Geobacillus stearothermophilus ATCC 12980: one gene and its partner. The protein of the gene in region 2 binds, or shares a complex with, the protein of the main gene of each other region. Links are inferred from orthologs where the notes say so. Each region holds a gene or a part of one and is shown on either strand. Other genes may lie near its edges.

Region 1 (5,170 bases), 2.2 Mb from region 2 along the record:
CGCGGCCCTTATCATCCCGTGCCTTTTGTTGCTGCTGTTTGCGCGGGTGACGTACAACCGTTACATTGCGTTGTTGTTGACCGTTGCCTTGCTTGTCGCCTCGTATGCCAAAGGGTATACGGACGAGCTGCACGAAATCGTCGCCGACATCGCCTCGACGATTGCCGGTTTTCTGTTGGCGGGGCGAATGTTGGACAACTTAAAGAAATGACAGAGAAGCGGACCCATCTGCAGCGGTCCGCTTTTTTATCTATGCAGCTGGAAGCGGCCTGACGGAATGGAAATCGCTGTGCAGGTTGGAACGAATACCAGTTCGCATTTTTTGTGCATCTGCGCAGAGGATATGATACAATGGGGAAAGATGGATTGAAGAAGGAGGCGAAACGGTGGAGGGCCGTTTTCAATTAGTGTCGCCGTACGAACCGCAAGGCGATCAGCCGCAGGCGATCGCCAAGCTTGTGGACGGCTTGCAGCGGGGTGTGAAACATCAAACGCTCCTTGGGGCGACGGGGACGGGCAAAACGTTTACGATCTCGAACGTGATCGCCCAAGTCAACAAGCCGACGCTTGTCATCGCCCACAACAAAACGCTCGCCGGTCAATTGTACAGCGAGCTGAAAGAGTTTTTCCCACACAACGCCGTCGAATATTTTGTCAGCTATTACGATTATTATCAGCCGGAAGCGTACGTGCCGCAGACGGATACGTACATTGAAAAAGATGCGAAAATCAACGATGAAATCGACAAATTGCGGCACTCGGCAACGTCGGCGTTGTTTGAGCGCCGGGATGTCATCATCGTGGCCAGCGTCTCATGCATTTACGGCTTAGGGTCGCCGGAAGAATACCGCGAGCTTGTCGTTTCATTGCGCGTGGGGATGGAAATCGAGCGCAACGTGCTGCTGCGGCGGCTCGTTGACATCCAATACGACCGCAATGATATCGACTTTCGGCGCGGCACGTTCCGCGTCCGCGGCGATGTGGTCGAAATTTTCCCCGCGTCGCGCGATGAACATTGCATTCGCGTCGAATTTTTTGGCGATGAAATCGAGCGCATCCGCGAGGTGGACGCCTTGACGGGCGAAGTGCTCGGCGAGCGCGAGCATGTCGCCATTTTCCCGGCGTCGCACTTCGTCACGCGCGAGGAGAAAATGCGGCTCGCCATTCAAAACATCGAACAAGAGCTTGAGGAGCGGCTCGCCGAACTGCGCGCCCAAGGAAAGCTGTTGGAGGCGCAGCGGCTGGAGCAACGGACGCGCTATGATTTGGAAATGATGCGCGAGATGGGCTTTTGTTCCGGCATCGAAAACTACTCGCGCCATTTGGCGCTGCGGCCGCCGGGATCGACGCCGTATACATTGCTTGACTATTTTCCGGACGATTTTTTGATTATCGTCGATGAGTCACACGTCACCTTGCCGCAGCTGCGCGGCATGTACAACGGCGACCGGGCGCGCAAGCAAGTGCTCGTCGACCACGGCTTCCGTCTGCCGTCGGCGCTCGACAACCGACCGCTCACGTTTGAAGAGTTCGAGCAAAAAATCCATCAAATTATTTACGTCTCGGCGACGCCGGGGCCGTACGAGCTCGAGCACAGCCCGGGCGTTGTCGAACAAATCATTCGCCCGACCGGGCTTCTTGACCCAACGATCGACGTCCGTCCGACAAAAGGACAAATCGACGATTTGATCGGCGAAATTCATGAGCGCGTCGAGCGGAATGAACGGACGCTCGTGACGACGCTGACGAAAAAAATGGCGGAGGATTTGACCGATTATTTAAAAGAAGCGGGGATCAAGGTGGCGTATTTGCATTCGGAAATTAAGACGCTCGAGCGCATTGAAATCATCCGCGATTTGCGGCTCGGCAAATACGATGTACTGGTCGGCATCAACTTGCTGCGGGAAGGATTGGACATTCCGGAAGTGTCGCTTGTCGCCATTTTGGACGCCGACAAAGAAGGGTTTTTGCGTTCGGAGCGCTCGCTCATCCAGACGATCGGCCGGGCGGCGCGCAACGCGAACGGCCATGTGATCATGTACGCCGATACAGTGACGAAATCGATGGAAATCGCTATTCAAGAGACGAAGCGGCGCCGCGCGATTCAAGAAGAGTACAACCGAAAGCACGGCATCGTGCCGCGCACGGTGAAAAAGGAGATTCGCGACGTCATCCGCGCGACGTATGCGGCGGAAGAGACGGAGATGTACGAGGCGAAGCCGGCGGCAGCGATGACGAAACAAGAGCGGGAAGAGCTGATTCGAACGCTCGAGACGGAGATGAAAGAGGCGGCCAAAGCGCTCGACTTCGAGCGGGCCGCCCAGCTGCGCGACGTCATTTTCGAATTGAAAGCGGAAGGATGATGGCCGGGTGAACGGAATGGAGAAAATCATTGTCAAAGGGGCGCGCGCCCACAACTTGAAAAACATTGACGTTGAAATCCCGCGCGGCAAGCTCGTCGTCTTGACCGGGCTGTCCGGGTCGGGGAAGTCGTCGCTGGCGTTTGATACGATTTACGCGGAAGGTCAGCGACGCTACGTCGAATCGCTGTCGGCGTACGCCCGCCAGTTTTTAGGGCAGATGGAAAAACCGGACGTCGATGCGATTGAAGGATTGTCGCCGGCCATTTCGATCGACCAAAAAACGACGAGCCGCAACCCGCGCTCAACCGTCGGCACGGTGACAGAAATTTACGATTACTTGCGGCTTCTATTCGCCCGCATCGGCCGCCCTGTTTGTCCGACGCACGGCATTGAAATCCAATCGCAGACGATCGAGCAAATGGTCGACCGGCTGCTTGCTTACCCGGAGCGGACGAAAATGCAAATTTTGGCGCCGATCGTCTCGGGAAAAAAAGGGACGCACGCCAAGACATTGGAGGATATTCGCAAACAAGGGTATGTGCGCGTTCGCATTGACGGTGAGATGCGCGAGTTGACGGAGGACATTGAGCTGGAAAAAAACAAAAAACATTCGATTGATGTCGTCGTCGACCGGGTTGTCATCAAGGACGGCATCGCATCAAGGCTTGCCGATTCGTTGGAGACGGCGCTGAAGCTCGCCGACGGCAAAGTGGTCGTTGACGTGATCGGCGAGGGGGAGCTCTTGTTCAGTGAAAAGCACGCTTGTCCGTACTGCGGCTTTTCGATCGGGGAGCTTGAACCGCGCCTCTTTTCGTTCAACAGTCCGTTCGGCGCCTGCCCGGACTGCGACGGGCTCGGGGTGAAGCTCGAAGTGGATCTCGATTTGGTCATCCCGAACGATGAGCTGACGTTAAAAGAACACGCCATCGCTCCGTGGGAGCCGCAAAGCTCGCAATACTACCCGCAGCTGCTCGAAGCTGTGTGCCGCCACTACGGCATCCCGATGGACGTGCCGGTGAAGGAGTTGCCGAAAGAGCAGCTCGCGAAAATTTTGTACGGCAGCGGCGGTGAGCCGATTTATTTCCGCTATACGAACGATTTTGGCCAAGTGCGTGAACAATACATCGCATTTGAAGGCGTCGTTCGCAACATCGAGCGCCGCTACCGGGAGACAAGCTCCGATTACATTCGCGAGCAGATGGAAAAGTATATGGCGGAACAACCGTGTCCGACATGCCAAGGCTACCGGCTGAAAAAAGAAAGCCTGGCCGTCCTTGTCGGCGGCAAGCATATCGGCGAGGTCACCGCCATGTCGGTGACCGAGGCGCTCGCCTTTTTTGACGGGCTCGAGCTGACCGAAAAAGAGGCGCAAATCGCCCGCCTTATTTTGCGTGAAATTCGCGACCGGCTCGGCTTTTTGCAAAACGTCGGCCTCGACTATTTGACGCTCAGCCGTTCAGCCGGCACGCTCTCCGGCGGCGAGGCGCAGCGCATCCGCTTGGCGACGCAAATCGGCTCGCGGCTGACGGGGGTGCTGTACGTCCTCGACGAGCCGTCGATCGGGCTTCATCAGCGCGACAACGATCGCTTGATCGCGACGTTGAAAAGCATGCGCGACCTCGGCAATACGCTCATTGTCGTGGAGCACGACGAGGATACGATGCTAGCCGCGGACTATTTGATTGACATCGGCCCGGGGGCGGGCATCCACGGCGGCGAGGTCGTCGCCGCCGGCACGCCGGAAGAGGTGATGGACAATCCGAACTCGCTCACCGGCCAGTATTTGTCAGGAAAAAAATTCATCCCGATTCCGGCCGAGCGGCGCCGTCCGGACGGACGTTGGCTTGAGGTGGTCGGCGCGCGCGAGCATAACTTGAAAAACGTATCGGTGAACATCCCGCTCGGCACGTTTGTCGCTGTCACCGGGGTGTCGGGCTCGGGCAAAAGCACGCTTGTCAACGAAGTGTTGTATAAGGCGCTGGCGCAAAAGCTCAACCGGGCGAAAGCCAAGCCGGGCGAGCATCGCGACATCCGCGGGCTGGAGCATCTCGACAAAGTGATTGACATCGACCAGTCGCCGATCGGCCGCACGCCACGGTCGAACCCGGCGACGTACACCGGGGTGTTTGACGACATCCGCGACGTGTTTGCCTCAACGAACGAAGCGAAAGTGCGCGGCTACAAAAAAGGGCGGTTCAGCTTCAATGTCAAAGGCGGGCGCTGCGAGGCGTGCCATGGCGATGGGATCATCAAAATTGAGATGCACTTTTTGCCGGACGTGTACGTCCCGTGCGAAGTGTGCCACGGCAAACGGTACAATCGTGAAACGCTCGAGGTGACGTATAAAGGGAAAAACATCGCCGATGTCTTGGACATGACGGTCGAAGATGCGCTCGACTTTTTCGCCTCGATCCCGAAAATCAAACGCAAGCTCGAGACGCTCTATGACGTCGGGCTTGGGTATATGAAGCTCGGTCAGCCGGCGACAACGCTCTCGGGCGGCGAGGCGCAGCGCGTCAAGCTCGCCGCTGAGCTTCACCGCCGCTCCAACGGCCGGACGCTCTACATTTTGGACGAGCCGACGACCGGGCTTCATGTCGATGACATCGCCCGGCTGCTTGACGTGCTCCATCGGCTCGTCGACAACGGTGATACCGTGCTTGTCATCGAGCATAATTTGGACGTCATCAAAACCGCGGACTATATTATTGATTTAGGCCCAGAGGGCGGCGACCGCGGCGGGCAAATCGTGGCCGTCGGCACGCCGGAAGAGGTGGCCGAGGTCGAGGCATCGCACACCGGCCGCT
Region 2 (9,832 bases):
CATTCCGATCGTGTTAAACAGCCGCCATGTCGACTGGGTGGTGGGCCGCCATCATGAGGCGGTGAAACAATATGGCGAGATCATGAATTGGGATGAGATTTTTGCCGAGGGGTATTGCATTTTAAATCCGGAATGCAAGGCGGCGAAGCTCACCGAAGCCGACGCCGGCCTGAGCGAAGACGATGTGGTGGCCTACGCTCGCCTCGCTCAACATTTGTACAAGCTGCCGATCTTTTATCTTGAATATAGCGGCATATACGGCGACCCCGCCTTGGTGGAAAAAGTGAAACAGGCGCTCGGCGAGACGCAGCTGTTTTATGGCGGCGGCATCACCGCACCGGAGCAGGCGGCTGAGATGGCGCGCCGGGCGGATACTGTTGTCGTCGGCAACGCCGTTTACGAATCGTTTGAACAGGCGCTGCTGACCGTGGACGCCGTAAAGCGGGCGAATGAGGCGAAATAGAACATATGGTGTATTGGTGGTGAAAACAATGAACTTTTTATCGGAACAGCTGCTCGCCCATTTAAACAAAGAGCAACAAGAAGCCGTCAGGACGACGGAAGGCCCGCTGCTCATTATGGCGGGGGCGGGAAGCGGGAAAACGCGGGTGTTGACGCACCGCATCGCCTATTTGATGGCGGAAAAGCATGTGGCGCCGTGGAACATTTTGGCCATTACGTTTACGAACAAGGCGGCGCGCGAAATGCGGGAACGTGTGCAGTCGCTCTTAGGTGGGGCGGCGGAAGACGTCTGGATTTCGACGTTCCACTCGATGTGCGTCCGCATTTTGCGCCGCGACATTGACCGCATCGGCATCAACCGCAATTTTTCCATCCTTGATCCGACGGACCAGCTTTCAGTCATGAAAACGATTTTAAAAGAAAAAAACATAGACCCGAAAAAATTTGAGCCGCGGACGATTTTAGGCACGATCAGCGCGGCGAAAAACGAGCTGTTGCCTCCGGAGCAATTCGCGAAGCGGGCCTCGACGTATTACGAAAAAGTCGTCAGCGATGTGTATCAAGAATACCAACAGCGCCTGCTTCGCAATCATTCGCTCGATTTTGACGATTTGATCATGACGACGATCCAACTGTTTGACCGCGTGCCGGATGTGCTTCACTATTACCAATATAAGTTTCAGTACATCCATATTGATGAGTACCAGGATACGAACCGCGCTCAATATACGCTGGTCAAAAAGCTGGCGGAACGCTTTCAAAACATTTGCGCCGTCGGCGACGCCGACCAATCGATTTATCGGTGGCGCGGGGCGGACATCCAAAACATTTTGTCGTTCGAGCGCGACTATCCGAACGCAAAAGTCATTTTGCTTGAACAAAACTACCGCTCGACGAAGCGCATTTTGCAAGCGGCGAACGAAGTCATCGAGCATAACGTCAACCGGAAGCCGAAACGGCTTTGGACGGAAAACCCGGAAGGAAAGCCGATTCTTTATTATGAGGCGATGAACGAAGCGGACGAAGCGCAGTTTGTCGCTGGACGCATCCGCGAGGCGGTGGAGCGCGGCGAACGCCGCTACCGTGATTTTGCTGTCTTGTACCGGACGAACGCCCAGTCGCGTGTCATGGAGGAAATGTTGCTGAAAGCGAACATTCCGTATCAAATTGTCGGCGGCTTAAAGTTCTATGACCGGAAAGAAATTAAAGACATTCTCGCCTATTTGCGCGTCATCGCCAATCCGGACGATGATTTAAGCTTGCTTCGCATCATTAACGTGCCAAAACGCGGCATTGGCGCCTCGACGATCGACAAACTCGTCCGCTATGCAGCCGATCATGAGCTGTCCTTGTTTGAGGCGCTCGGCGAGCTAGAGATGATCGGGCTTGGCGCCAAAGCGGCCGGGGCGCTCGCCGCGTTCCGCAGCCAGCTCGAGCAATGGACACAGCTGCAAGAATACGTCTCCGTCACCGAACTCGTCGAAGAAGTGCTCGACAAATCGGGCTACCGCGAGATGCTCAAGGCGGAGCGGACGATTGAAGCACAAAGCCGGCTCGAGAACTTGGATGAGTTTTTGTCGGTGACGAAGCATTTTGAAAATGTGAGCGACGATAAATCGCTCATCGCCTTTTTAACCGACTTGGCGCTCATTTCCGATTTGGACGAGCTGAACGGGACGGAACAGGCCGCTGAAGGAGATGCCGTCATGTTGATGACGTTGCATGCCGCCAAAGGGCTCGAGTTTCCGGTCGTCTTTTTGATCGGCATGGAAGAAGGCATTTTCCCGCACAACCGCTCTCTCGAGGATGACGATGAGATGGAAGAAGAACGGCGGCTGGCGTACGTCGGCATCACCCGCGCGGAGGAAGAACTTGTGCTGACGAGCGCGCAAATGCGGACGCTGTTTGGCAACATCCAAATGAACCCGCCGTCGCGCTTTTTGAATGAAATTCCGGCGCATTTGCTTGAGACAGCCTCGCGCCGCCAAGCGGGCGCCTCCCGCTCGGCCGTTTCGCGCCCGCAGGCAAGCGGCGCCGTGGGATCGTGGAAAGTCGGCGATCGGGCGAATCACCGGAAATGGGGCATCGGCACCGTCGTCAGCGTCCGCGGCGGCGGCGACGACCAAGAGCTCGACATCGCCTTCCCGAGCCCGATCGGCATTAAACGACTGCTTGCCAAATTTGCGCCGATTGAGAAAGTGTAGGAAAGGAGAACAGGTGAACGTATGGACCGCCAACAAGCCGAACGGCGCGCGGCCGAGCTGCGCGAACTGTTGAACCGCTACGGGTACGAATATTATGTGCTTGACCGCCCGTCTGTTCCAGATGCCGAGTATGACCGGTTGATGCAAGAGCTCATCGCCATTGAGGAACAATATCCGGAGCTCAAAACGAGCGATTCGCCGACCCAGCGCATCGGCGGTCCGCCCCTTGAGGCGTTTCGCAAAGTGGCGCATCGCGTTCCGATGATGAGCTTGGCGAACGCGTTTGGCGAAGGAGACTTGCGCGATTTTGACCGCCGCGTCCGTCAGGAAGTCGGGGAAGCGGCGTACGTATGCGAGCTGAAAATCGATGGCCTCGCCGTCTCGGTCCGCTATGAAGACGGCTATTTCGTCCAAGGGGCGACGCGCGGCGACGGGACGACGGGTGAAGACATTACGGAAAATTTGAAAACGATCCGCTCGCTGCCTCTCCGTCTGAAAGAACCGGTGTCGCTTGAAGCGCGCGGCGAGGCGTTTATGCCGAAAGCGTCGTTTTTGCGCTTGAATGAGGAGCGAAAAGCCCGCGGCGAGGAGCTGTTTGCCAACCCGCGCAACGCCGCGGCTGGCTCGCTCCGCCAGCTCGACCCGAAAGTGGCGGCCTCGCGCCAGCTGGATTTGTTTGTATATGGCTTAGCCGACGCCGAGGCGCTCGGCATCGCTTCACACAGCGAAGCGCTTGATTATTTGCAGGCGCTCGGGTTTAAAGTAAACCCAGAGCGACGGCGCTGCGCCAATATCGATGAGGTGATCGCCTTTGTCAGCGAGTGGCACGACAAGCGGCCGCAGCTGCCGTATGAGATTGACGGCATCGTTATTAAGGTGGACTCATTCGCCCAGCAACGGGCGCTTGGCGCGACGGCGAAAAGCCCGCGCTGGGCGATTGCCTACAAGTTCCCAGCCGAGGAAGTGGTGACGACGTTAATCGGCATTGAGGTGAACGTCGGTCGCACGGGTGTCGTCACGCCGACGGCGATTTTAGAGCCGGTGCGCGTCGCCGGCACGACGGTGCAGCGCGCCACCCTTCACAATGAAGATTTTATACGGGAAAAAGACATTCGCATCGGCGATGCGGTCATCATTAAAAAAGCGGGCGACATCATCCCGGAAGTGGTCGGCGTCGTCGTTGACCGGCGCGATGGGGATGAAACGCCGTTTGCGATGCCGACGCACTGCCCGGAATGCGAAAGCGAGCTCGTCCGTCTCGAGGGGGAAGTGGCGCTCCGCTGCTTGAACCCGAACTGCCCGGCCCAGCTGCGCGAGCGGCTCATCCATTTTGCCTCAAGGGCGGCGATGAACATCGAGGGTTTGGGCGAAAAAGTCGTCACCCAGCTGTTTAACGCCGGCCTTGTCCGCGATGTCGCCGATTTGTACTGCCTGACGAAGGAACAGCTTGTCGGGTTGGAACGGATGGGGGAAAAGTCGGCGGCCAACTTGCTTGCGGCGATTGAGGCGTCGAAGCAAAACTCGCTTGAACGGCTGCTGTTTGGCCTTGGCATTCGCTACGTCGGAGCGAAAGCCGCCCAACTTTTGGCTGAGCATTTTGAAACGATGGAGCGGCTCGAACGGGCGACGAAAGAGGAGTTGATGGCCGTCCCCGAAATCGGAGAGAAAATGGCGGATGCGATCACGGCGTTCTTCGCCCAACCCGAAGCAACTGAGCTGCTCCAGGAGCTGCGCGCTTACGGTGTCAATATGGCTTACAAAGGGCCGAAGCGGTCGGCTGAAGCGCCTGCTGACTCTGCCTTCGCCGGCAAAACGGTCGTCTTGACCGGCAAGCTCGCGTCGATGTCGCGCAATGAAGCAAAAGAACAAATTGAGCGGCTTGGCGGGCGCGTCACCGGCAGCGTCAGCCGCAGCACCGACCTTGTCATCGCCGGCGAGGATGCCGGATCGAAGTTGGAGAAAGCCCAGCAGCTTGGCATTGAGATTTGGGACGAACCACGATTTTTGCAAGAGATCAACAGGGGGAAACGATGAAACAAATCTCACTACTGCGCAGTTTCGTTGCTTGTCGTTGGACGAATCGGGCCCGAAAACGGTTGGCCGTTGTCGGGCTCGCTTCGATTTGTTTGTTGTCTGCGTGTGCGCCGAAGTTTGACAAAGGTGAGGAAGTCGTGCAAGACAAAGGAAGCAAAGAGCAAGAAGCGGTCATCCCGAAATACAACATTTCTGATTCGTATTACCGCGTTGTCTTGCCTTTTAAGCCGTCCGGGGCGCGCGGGCGGGTCGTCAACGACGTCAACACCCGGCTTGATGTCGATGAATTTGAAACCGGGCTGATGCGCTTGGCATCTGAGCAATTTTCCCCGGATGAATATTTGTTTCAGGAAGGGCAATATTTGGACAGCGAAACGATCGGGCGCTGGCTCGCCCGCAAGCGGACGGAAAGCCAGCTGAAGGCAGAGAAAATGAAACCGGAAGACAACATCGGCTTAAACCCGCCGATCAGCGACAAAGGAACGAATGAGCAAAAAAACAAACAAAGCCCGATTTACCTGGCCAGCATTTTGGAGCACGACTACTTAGTGAAAGTCGATAACGGCAAGGTGAAGCTTGGTGGCGTCGCCATCGGCCTGGCGTTGAATTCCGTCCACTACTACTCAACCGAGCAAGGGTATCCACGCGAAGTGAAAATCAAAGACGATGTCATCGAACGGGAAGGAAAGCGGATCGCCGCCGAGGTGTTGAAGCGGCTGCGAAATATCAAAGGGCTCGGCAACGTGCCGATCACGATTGCCTTGTACAAACAGGTGCCGCGCTCGTCCGTGATTCCGGGCCACTTTTTCGCGGTCACCCATGTTGACGACGGAAGCGCCACGATCGATGATTGGGAAGCGGTGAACGAGGAATATTATTTATTCCCGTCCGATGAGGCGGAAAAGAACCATCGCGATGACTGGATCAAATTCAATAATTTTAAATCAGACGTTGAAGACTTTTTCCCGAACTACACCGGCATCGTCGGCAGAGGATTGTACGTCAACGACCAGCTTCAGAAGTTAACGATCAACATTACGATGCCGTTTTACGGCAAAGCGGAAGTGATCGGCTTTACCCAATACGTGACCGGCTTGGTGATGGAAAAATTCCCGGACTACATCACCGTTAATGTCTACATCGCCTCAGCCGGCCAGCCGGAAAGCCTCATCGTGCGCCAGGCGAAAGCAGACGAGCCGTTTGTGCATATTTATCAATAAGGTCGGCATCATCGCGTTATTTGGGATACGGCGAACGGAGTGATCCGAACATTTGATTCTCCAAAAATGAAGGAAGCGGAAAGGGCTGCAGCAGCGGCCCTTTTTTGCGCGAAAAGGCCGTCCGAACGATGGTGGAAAGAACAGGGAGAGCATTGTATAATGACGGTAGGAAAATGAGCGCAGCACTCGAAAACGGATGCAAAACGAGCAACAGGTTATGGCAGGAGGCGGGTGTGAGACTTGAAGGCGATTTGCGTGTTTTGCGGATCAAGCAATGGAAACGATGGGAGATATAAGGAAGCGGCGAAAGCGCTCGGAACGTTTTTAGCCCGAAGCGGCATTACGCTCATTTACGGCGGAGGGACACGGGGCTTGATGGGAGAGGTTGCTGAGGCGGCGCTGCGTCATCAAGGGCGCGTGGTTGGGATCATTCCGCAATTTTTGAAGGACCGGGAAGTGGCGCATAATCGGTTGAGCGAATTGTTGGTCGTCGATACAATGCACACCCGCAAAGCGAAAATGTATGAGTTAGCCGACGGGTTTATCGCCCTGCCAGGAGGGTACGGGACGTATGAAGAGCTGTTTGAAGTGCTCTCATGGTCGCGCGTCGGCCTCCACCAAAAACCGATCGGCCTGCTTAACGTGGACGGGTTTTTCGACCCCCTTCTTCATTTGCTTCGGCATACAGTTGACAGCGGATTCGCCGCGCCGGAAGACCTTGAGCTGATTGTCAGCGCCGAAGACGTTCCGACGCTGTATGGACAGATGAACACATTTTGCCGTCGCCGCCACTCTTGACCGTGGACGGGGGAAGCGGCAAGTTGAATTTTTGAATGTATTTCAGCGTCAATGCATGGGTGTGAGGAATGCGCATCGCGCCGGCTTCGAGATACTGGTCGTCGCGAAAGTTGGAGCGGAGCGTGTAGATGCGGCCGCCGACCCGCTCGGATGCTTCTAAGATAGTGACGCGATGACCCGCCTGCTTCAGCAATGACGCCGCGACAAGCCCGGCCATCCCGGCGCCGATGATAACGATATGTTGAGGCGCCGTCGTTCTCTTTAACTTCCCTCCGAAAGAAGTCTCCTACTTCTAAACGTGAAGGTGCGCCAGCACCAGTGAAAGTGGGAGATGAATTTCGGTTGGCGTTAGCCAACGAATAGGATAGAATATGGCTAGAACGGACACCTTCGGAACGAAGGGAAGCGTAAAGGGTTCTTGTGTGTGGCTTACCGTTCAGCGAACACACACAAGTCGCTTGAAGCCCCCACCTCTAAGCGAAGCGTAGGTGGTGGGTAGTTCACGCCGTGGTGAATAATCGAGATCATTGTTTCCACTGAAAGTTTTGGAGAAACATACGGGTGGGACACGGTTGGACTCCCCCTTTGCCATCTATGGTTTGCGATAATCAAGAAGCGGTTACTCCATCTTATTCAGCGGCAAAGGGGAGTATGTGGGAATGCATTCGCCAAGGGCTGGCACGGCGCCTAGCGCGAGGGGGCGCGCAGCATGTGGCAATACAATGGCCGTCAAGAGCCAGATATGATGTACGTGGCGCCCTCGATTTCGATGCGGCGCGGTTTCTGCACGCCCACAAGCCGGCACGAAAACGGGCGCGTCGATGGATGACGGCGGTCAGCCTCATAGAACCGAATCGCAATGCCGCCGACAGCGAGCTCCGCGTATGCTCCCGCTTCATCGCGCTCGACATCGGGTTCGGGCAAGTCAAACAGCCGGCGGTAGCCGTTGACCGTCCGCTGGAGATCGAGGGTGTAGAGGCTAATTGACGACAGCGAAACAGAGCCAATCGGGTGTCTCATGAGCGGCGCCAGCTCGTTCATGCGTACGTCATCACGGTCGCCCCATTGAATGAAAAACGGATAGCGAAACGCGCCGTCTGTGTCGTCTTCGATAAACAGCATCGACCATGTGAGCTGCTTGCCGTCATCGCGCTCGCGGCTGCCGGGGAGCGGACCGACTGGGGCGAATCCTTTGCTTTTGAGCTGCGCCGCCACCGCTTCGATGTCGTTCGTGCGAAAGGCAAACTGGGAGAAGCCGCTTCCTTCTTGGCGGTCGGCGACAAGCTGAGTGATGAGCGGGTTTCCGCACGTTCTCGCCGTCTGTATATCGGCAATGCCGATCCACTCGATGTAGCGCAAATGCTCCACGTAACATAAGGCGTTGTACGTTCCCCATGATGGATGACGGCCGCCGTGGATGGCCACAAGCCCCCATTGTTCAAACGCCATTTTCACTTGCTCGGGCCGTTCGGTCAAGTGGACGAGATGGTCAAACGCGATATGCATGGCAGCGGCCTCCTCTTAGATGAATCGATCAGCGGAACAGCATTTCTTTCAGCTTGTAAATGATTCGTTCGTTGTCGACGGTGCGGTGGGCGATAAAATTCAAGTCCAGCTTGATGTCTTCGATTTGGGCAGCCAATTGTTCGTAACGGGAGTCCATTTTTTGTTCGAGGCGGTCCACCGTTTGTTTCAATGAGGAAAATTCCCGGTGAAGCTGGTGGACGTCAGCGGCGAGAGCTTCCAGTTTGGCGTCTGTTTCGTCTTGGCGGTGGAGGAGAGCAGCCACGATGCCGTTTAATTCCGTTTGCCCAGCGCGAAGCGAATCTTGTTCTTGACGCAGACGCTGTTGTTCCAGGCGGATTTCCTGCTGCTCTTTTCGAATCTCTTGTTGTTCTTTTCGAATCTCTTGTTGTTCTTTTCGGATTTCTTGTTGCTCTTTTCGAATTTCTTCTTGTTCTTGGCGAATGGCGATTTGTTCCCGCTCGAGCCGCTCTTGACCCTCTACGAGCTTTTGCAGCGTGCCATCCATGGCGCTTAGGCGGTCGAGCACTTGGGTGAGCAAAGCGTCACTCATCGTCATGATTCCCCCTTTTTCGTCCGTTACAGTCATTATAGTACATATGTTCGGGATTGTCAATTAAGAAAATTTGAACATCCATGGCGGACAAACTCCTTCACATTCCTTGTTTGTCAAGGATTTATTCCATATCGGTGCAAAAAAATCCTCCCGATTTTTGTCAGGAGGGTTCTCACATGGAAGCGAATACTTTTGGCAATGCGATGAAGATTACGTAATCTGCATATGTCCATGGATGATTTTGATTTGGCAGCGACATGCAATTTCCCTCCTTGTGCTTTCATTTTATCGTATTTCTTTGAATAAAAAAAGGCGTCACGAGCGATTCCTTCCTGTGTCTAAAATAGGAGCGCGTCCTTTTCCTCCCATCAACCGTTTACTCATGCGTGTGCCATCCCATCGTGCGCTGTTCAGGAAAACGAAATATTCCTACATCAAACATCAAATCCCCCCGGTTTCACGCCTGCCTTAGCTATTGGGAGATGTTATAGAACGTATATTCGTTTGCATCGTGAATATATAGATTGATTCTCGCCCAGAACACGTGGCAACGGTTGCTTCATTGGATAAAAGTTTGGTATCATCATGGTATTGTGATAGGTCGAACTCGTTGGAGGTGAAACTATGTCGCGAATTTCCATTGACCAAGTGAAACATGTCGCCGATTTGGCGCGGTTGGCGATTACCGATGAAGAGGCGGAGATGTTTACGAAACAGCTCGATGCGATCATTACGTTTGCCGAGCAGTTGAATGAATTGGATACGGAGAACGTTCCGCCGACTTCGCACGTGCTTGATATGAGAAATGTGATGCGCGAGGATATTCCAGAACCGGGGCTGCCGCGCGAGGAAGTGTTGAAAAACGCGCCGGATCAGCAAGACGGCCAGTTCCGTGTGCCGGCCATTTTAGAGTAAGGAGGGGGATTTATGTCGCTTTTTGACCATTCCGTATCAGAATTACATACGTTGCTGCAGAAAAAAGAAGTGTCGATTTCCGATTTAGTCGACGAATCGTACCGACGCATCGGCGAAGT

Evidence for each region.
Region 1: the proteins of pcrA (region 2) and uvrB are in contact, whole or in part, in a crystal structure (PDB 7EGT), measured with the Thermus thermophilus proteins. The link is inferred for Geobacillus stearothermophilus ATCC 12980 from one-to-one orthologs. Residues at the interface, in WP_096412145.1 of Thermus thermophilus: His654, Arg656, Phe657, Gln666, Asp668, Glu669, Lys680, Arg681, Leu682, Ser683, Lys685, Tyr686, Ala687; in WP_096411307.1 of Thermus thermophilus: Glu23, Leu25, Arg26, Asp27, Gly28, Glu29, Arg30, Phe31, Arg55, Glu326, Asp327, Phe328, Glu379, Ser382, Gln383, His398, Gly400, Arg401.

The regions. Positions count from the first base shown.
Region 1 is NZ_CP128494.1:2,484,582-2,489,751, reverse strand. The notes cover bases 1-2,874. They hold uvrB (excinuclease ABC subunit UvrB), read left to right. Parts: upstream 1-386; coding sequence 387-2,363; downstream 2,364-2,874. Other genes in these bases: uvrA (excinuclease ABC subunit UvrA), read left to right, coding at 2,380-2,874; QSJ10_RS13620 (CsbA family protein), read left to right, coding at 1-211. In the rest of the region: more of uvrA, read left to right, coding at 2,875-5,170. UniProt on the Escherichia coli protein: The UvrABC repair system catalyzes the recognition and processing of DNA lesions. A damage recognition complex composed of 2 UvrA and 2 UvrB subunits scans DNA for abnormalities.
Region 2 is NZ_CP128494.1:267,822-277,653, forward strand. Bases 149-3,078 are described here. They hold pcrA (DNA helicase PcrA), read left to right. Parts: upstream 149-491; coding sequence 492-2,666; downstream 2,667-3,078. Other genes in these bases: pcrB (heptaprenylglyceryl phosphate synthase), read left to right, coding at 149-463; ligA (NAD-dependent DNA ligase LigA), read left to right, coding at 2,688-3,078. Also shown: more of pcrB, read left to right, coding at 1-148; more of ligA, read left to right, coding at 3,079-4,700; QSJ10_RS01495 (CamS family sex pheromone protein), read left to right, coding at 4,697-5,920; QSJ10_RS01500 (LOG family protein), read left to right, coding at 6,161-6,718; QSJ10_RS01510 (VOC family protein), read right to left, coding at 7,448-8,224; QSJ10_RS01515 (hypothetical protein), read right to left, coding at 8,253-8,801; Asp-tRNA(Asn)/Glu-tRNA(Gln) amidotransferase subunit GatC, read left to right, coding at 9,423-9,713; Asp-tRNA(Asn)/Glu-tRNA(Gln) amidotransferase subunit GatA, read left to right, coding at 9,726-9,832. UniProt on the Escherichia coli protein: A helicase with DNA-dependent ATPase activity. Unwinds DNA duplexes with 3'-5' polarity. Translocates on single-stranded DNA with 3'-5' polarity. Initiates unwinding more efficiently from a nicked substrate than double-stranded DNA.